DNA from 2 places in the Vibrio sp. 1978 genome. Region 2 is predicted to be linked to the other one. Evidence: riboswitches for the same ligand, from Rfam matches in the RefSeq annotation. Region 2 holds a riboswitch; the other holds the start of a gene.

Region 1 (3,111 bases), on a different contig from region 2:
CTCAGATATTAGTGAAATTAGGTAATTTTTGTAAGCATATCCTACCGTACATGTGGCTCTACAAACTGTTCGCTTATATTGTTATGCCTCAAAGAAGCCAACGAGAATCTCGCCACCTTTTTATTCGCGAAGCCAAGAAGCTTTGCCAAAAAGAATTTAAACGTTGGTTTATTCTTGCTGCTGATGTAAATCCGTTAATGAAATATTTTAAAGATCGAGAGTTACCCATTCCGACTCTCTACTTAATGGGCGACAGGGATTACATGTTTATTAAACCTGTCAAAGAAATGGTTGCAGCACATAAACTCAGCATTCTACGAGAAATCCCGAATTGTGGTCATGTATGCAATGTAGAGCGTCCAGAAGACTTCAATCAACACTCCATCGAGTTTATTAAACAGCAAGCTGTATGTGCTTAGAACTGAGTACATCCACTGAATAGGAGAGCCGCTATAGCTCTCCTAGTTGATATCCACATTGCCAACATGCACCAAATTGCCCTTCGTTTATTTCATGACATTTTGGGCATTGCCAATCTTGATACTCATGCCTATCGGATTGTTTTCGATATGTTTTTACTATTTCTTCAGCTTTCATCTTTTGTGCAGTGTCAAAAAGCCACACATAAGGATCGGTATCATCACCAAACGGCAGTTCTCCTTTTAAGCCGAAAATACCTTCTCCACGAACTTCACAGTAAATTTGTTCCACTTTAAGCAGCTCACATACAATGTGTGCTTCTGCTGGGTTTTTAGCGATAAATATTTTCATCAATACACCCACTTCACCAATTACGAGTTTTGCTGACTTGGTGTCGGCCTTACTTTATTCATAACCCATTTAGTGATGATTGGAAATAGTCCCAATAGCGCAAAAGACGCTAATACTGCGGGTGAAACAATGCCCGATAGGCTTTCAATTGTTGCTAATTGAGTACCTGCATTCAGATATACGGCTGTGCCTGGCAGCATACCTATTTGGCTAGTGAGATAAAATCTACCTATAGACATCGGTGTTAAGCCCATCAGTAAGTTGATTAGAAAGAAAGGGAATACAGGGATTAGACGCAAGGAAAATAGATAAAAAGCTCCGTCTTTTTCAACACCTTGATTAATTGCGTTGAGTTTATTTCCGAATTTGTTTTGTACCCAGTCACGCAATAAGTATCGGCTGCTCAAGAAGGCCAGTGTTGCCCCCATAGTGCTAGCGAAAGAAACAAGTAGCAAGCTTGTCCAAAAACCAAATAAGGCTGCACCAAGTAAGGTGACTACTGCCGCTCCTGGGATAGAAAAAGCGGTAATTGCAATGTAGGTAAAAAAGTAAATCGCAGCCGAGAATACAAAATTCTGATCGATGTATGTAGTTAGTGCTTCTTGTTGGGCTTTTGCATTCTCTAAGGTTAAATACTGGCCAAAGTTAATACCTAAAAAGACGATAGCCGCTAGTAGGATGAGACCTAATATCAGTTTCTTATTCATAATTTTGATTCCAATTTGGGATATATGTAATAAGACAGTAGGAAAACCGAAAAAATTTCACAAAAAAACCGCAGATTAGACTGCGGTTTTACAAGATAGTTTTTAGGCCGACTTTTATTGGAGGCCGTTCATCAACTCATCTCGGCGAGCTTGAGGTACCACACTCCAATGAGTGCCGTTGATAGCACCTTCTAGTGCCCATAGCAACTCAATGTTGACGGTTGCAGAGTGCGTATCTCTTATCGCTTTATAGGCGTTAAGCGCACCTTCCTCTTCAAGCTTCTCTACGGATTCGATGCCGGCTTTTTTTAGCATGCGCTCGGTAGCCAGTCGTAAGTTAGGCAAATCTTTCAAACGGTTAGGCTTTGTACTTGCTTGCTGTTCTTTCTCAAGCTTTGCCTTTTTCAATGATTGATTCGCTACTTCGATTAAGCGTTCGCTTGATTCCCATAAATCGCTGGAAATAGCGTAGTACTTTGTAACGACTGGGAAGCCACGTTTTTTATAAACGTAAGGCTTTAGCCCTTGTTTCTCGAAGTCAGATGAAGTTTTTTGGTCTGCTCTGATATGAAGCTGATTGTTTACCACTAGTGCAAACATTGTTTCATCAGCGAATAGTCCGAAGCCACCAAACATTGAGCGCGACTTGATATTACCAAGTGCCTCAAATAGCTTCATAGAGTCTTTGAGTATCGGTTTATCCATGTTTTGTTATCTCGGTGTAATTAATATTACGCCACCAAAAGTCAGGTCCGAGAGAGTAGCAAACATGCGTAAAAACAATGTCATTACAGAGTAAAGTCATTGCTTACACACTTGCCATCGGTAACCCCGCTACCTTCCATATCGTAATATGGTTCAGGCCGGAGGCTTTGCGTCCCACTCTTTCGAATGGTTTGCCCTGTGCGTGACACAATGAGCATACTTCTTATATTGAATTAACATCACGGTTTAGCGTTAAAAATGTGATTTTGGTTCAATAAAAATGATAGATTGAATGCTCTATTTTGCATATGGAAAGGTGCAAATTGGCCTTTGAAAAGGAGTTCTTAATATATATTACATTTATATAAAACAGGGAGTTAACGTTAGTCAATTGTTATTAGAGCGGTGTGAAGTATTAGAGAATGCTTAATTTTTCCAAAAAAATAAGCGCCCCTGTAGAGCGCTTATTTAACACGGTTAAATACAGTAAAATTTAGTTCATTTTTTTCACAGTATTTCGAATTACAAGCTCAGGTTGCATTTCGAAAATTCGTTTTTCGTGTTCTTTATCTTTGATACGCTCAAGTAGAATTTCGAATGCATTTTTACCAACACGACGTTTAGGTTGGTGGATAGTCGTTAGCGGTGGAGAGAAGTATTCTGCAAGCTCGATGTTGTCGTAGCCGATCACTGAAATATCTTCAGGAATTTTGATCCCGTTTTGTTGCAAGCGGCTCATTAGGCCTAGAGCCATTGTGTCGTTAAAACAGAATACCGCCGTCGGGCGCTTGTCCATTGCGGTAATTTTATCTGCAACTAATACGGCCGTATCACATTCAAAGTTACCTTCAAGGATCCAGTCTTCATTTACAGCTAGGTTCGCTTCGCTCATTGCGCGACGGAAACCTGCAATGCGCTCTTGGCAAGC
Region 2 (3,111 bases):
GAATTCATTACCCACAATTCCAAATGCAAGCAGGAGTAACCGGGACTAACACAATCCGTATTTATAATCCGATCAAGCAAGCCCAAGAACATGATCCTGACGGCACGTTCATCTACAAGTGGGTACCTGAATTGCAAATGGTTCCTCCCCCTCTTTTATTCGAGCCTTGGACAATGACCCAGATGGAAGCTGTCATGTATCAGTTGCAGCCAGATAGCCGTTACCTTGCACCTATTATCACACCAGACAACGCAGCTAAGGCAGCAAGAGAGCGCTTATGGACGTGGCGGAAACGAGCCGATGTGAAACAAGAAGGCAGACGAATTCTTGCGCGACATGTTAGACCCTCAAAAGAAAGTAGGACGCGATGATCATCTCTCAATCACAATGCGTACAAATGCAAACACACTCCAGGGAACCAGTTGTACCCTCAACTAGTAAGGAACACATTATGTTCAAACGTATCTTAGTTATCGCGGCGACACTGATGGTGACGTTATCTTTTATGCTTCCCGTCAAGGCTCATGAGCATGGCATGATGAAAGCCGATATTGTCGACGTTGCCGCTGAAAACGGCTCTTTCAATACGCTTGTTGCTGCGGTAAAAGCAGCGGGCTTGGTTGACACTCTCAAAGGGGAAGGCCCATTTACTGTTTTTGCACCAACGGATGACGCTTTTGCAAAACTGCCAGACGGCACAGTCGACATGCTCTTAATGCCGGAAAACAAAGACAAGTTAGTATCTGTTTTGACTTATCACGTCGTCCCAGGGAAAGTGATGGCTGCCGATGTTGTTAAGCTAGACAAAGCGACTACGGTTCAGGGGCAAGATGTGATGATTAAAACCATGGGCGATAAAGTCATGGTTAACGATGCAAATGTCATTGCAACCGATGTGAAAGCTAAAAACGGTGTCATTCACGTGATTGATACTGTCATCATGCCGAAATAACACCATTCAAAGGGCGGTACACTCCGCCCTTTAGACAGAACTTCTTCCACCCTTAGCACGATTCCTCTCCACTTATCCCCAACAAACCCCCACTCATTCACGATGACTATAAAAAAGATAAAAACAAAATTAAAATCAATACCTTGCAAGACAACACTGCACAATATTGACGAGGTTAAGATATCGTTATCTTTCAATTTGAGAACAGGATTCCATGTCAGTGACGTTTACTTTTCCACATGTAAATTCTTAAGCTAAATTTTGGCTGCTCAATCACATTTCGGCAAACCATTCGAAAGGGTGGGACGCAAAGCTTCCGGTCTGTCAGCATTTAAAAATCTAAAAGAATGCTCATGATAGCGGGGTTACCATGACGCAGTGTTACAGAAGTCCAATTTCTGTAGAGTTGCTTTATGCTCAGCATGCGCCGGAGTGTGACATTAGTTTGTCAGCCATAACAGAGGACATGTGATGAAATCATTTCCAACCAAATCCGTACTCGCGTTAGCACTTGCAAGCATTAGCTCAGGTGCTGCGGCTCACGGTTATGTATCAGAAACCAATGGTGGTGTCGCTGCAAGTCGCTCGGCACTATGTAAGTATCCAACGCCAGATACTAACGAAAAAAATAATAACTGCGGTGCGATTCAATATGAACCGCAAAGCGTTGAAGGCCCTGATGGCTTTCCCGAAACAGGGCCTCGCGATGGTAAAATAGCGAGTGCCGAAACCGCTTTAGCAGCTGCCCTTGATGAGCAAACTGCCGACCGCTGGGTAAAACGCCCTATTCAAGCAGGTACACAAACTTTTGAATGGACATTTACCGCTAACCACGTGACGCGCGACTGGAAATATTACATCACCAAGCCTGATTGGAACCCAAACGCTTCACTATCACGAGACTCTTTTGATCTAACTCCTTTCTGTGTCATCGACGGCAATATGGTTCAACCCCCGAAACAGGTAAGCCATCAATGTAATGTGCCTACTCGCGAGGGATACCATGTCATCCTGGCAGTATGGGATGTTGGCGACACTGCAGCCTCATTTTATAACGTGATCGATGTGAAATTTGATGGTGACAGTCCCGTTATTCCAGATTGGAAGCAAGGCGGTCAAATTATTCCTACAATGGATTTAAATATTGGGGATTCGGTTTATACACGCGTATTTGATCAAGCAGGTGAAAACGTGGCGTATAGAACTGAACTAGAAATTACCGATGCAGCAATGGGCCAAGCGAAAAACTGGTCTTACGCACTCGCGACTAAGCTAAACCAAAAACAAGCAAAACTGCAAGCCGGGCAGTATGCAGAGGATAAATTCACTCCTGTTTATGGTACTAATCCGGTGTATCTGCAAGCAAATAGCGGCCTTGAGCGAGTAGAGATCGGCTATAACATTGAAACTCCTGTCCCAGAATACTCACTCACAGTAGATGGCTTAGCAGACGAGTATATCATTGAGTCAACACCGACAACGTTGGATCTGACACTAACTGCTGAAGGCGATTTAAATGCAGAACTCACCGTTTACAATCACCATCGCGAACCACTTGCAAGTTGGGCAAACGAAATGAAAGACGGCTCGGTAGAGGCGATATCGCTCGCTTTAAGTAAATCGGAGCCGGGTCACCATATGCTCGTAACACGTATTAAGGATAAAGATGGCAACTTGGTGGATCAGCAAACACTCGACTTTCACTTAAAAGAAGAGTCAGTTACTCCACCACCATCTGGTGAGTACGATTTTGTCTTCCCTGAAGGACTATCTAGCTACACGGCGGGCACAAAAGTGCTTGCCAGCGACGGGGGCATTTATCAATGTAAACCTTTCCCATACTCTGGTTACTGTATGCAGTGGAAAGAAAGCGCAAACCATTACGAGCCTGGAATAGGTTCACACTGGGAGATGGCTTGGGATAAAGTCAACTAAATCACCCTTTGAACGTTAAGTAAAAAGAGCCTCACTATGAGGCTCTTTTATAATCAAACGCAAAAATGACAGCTTTCCCGGTCTAAACCATGAACACCAGATAAACTAGTGAGATGCGCTCGCCCCTCAATCAGCCCCATTTCATACCCTTCTAGTAAAACGGATTGTCGCATTGATAAGCGCTGAACATGAAAATTATCTGGTGGGGCAATCACCCTAACATG

What was found. A riboswitch is a leader RNA that binds a small molecule or an ion and turns the genes downstream of it on or off. The one in region 2 is predicted to bind cyclic di-GMP.
Region 1: it holds a riboswitch for cyclic di-GMP, as region 2 does, so the genes downstream of both, R8N49_RS05215 (TfoX/Sxy family DNA transformation protein) here and gbpA (N-acetylglucosamine-binding protein GbpA) in region 2, are expected to answer to the same signal.

The regions. Positions count from the first base shown of each region.
Region 1 covers NZ_JAWPOP010000003.1:321,713-324,823, reverse strand. Annotated here, with positions in the region: gene R8N49_RS05230 (alpha/beta fold hydrolase) at 1-419, shown strand, start outside; gene R8N49_RS05225 (DUF2007 domain-containing protein) at 451-771, opposite strand; gene R8N49_RS05220 (TVP38/TMEM64 family protein) at 792-1,478, opposite strand; gene R8N49_RS05215 (TfoX/Sxy family DNA transformation protein) at 1,593-2,183, opposite strand; cyclic di-GMP riboswitch class I at 2,300-2,389, opposite strand; gene purR (HTH-type transcriptional repressor PurR) at 2,677-3,111, opposite strand, start outside.
Region 2 covers NZ_JAWPOP010000019.1:49,271-52,381, reverse strand. Annotated here, with positions in the region: gene R8N49_RS17600 (cryptochrome/deoxyribodipyrimidine photo-lyase family protein) at 1-371, shown strand, start outside; gene R8N49_RS17595 (fasciclin domain-containing protein) at 452-952, shown strand; cyclic di-GMP riboswitch class I at 1,225-1,325, shown strand; gene gbpA (N-acetylglucosamine-binding protein GbpA) at 1,424-2,887, shown strand; gene R8N49_RS17585 (patatin family protein) at 2,941-3,111, opposite strand, start outside.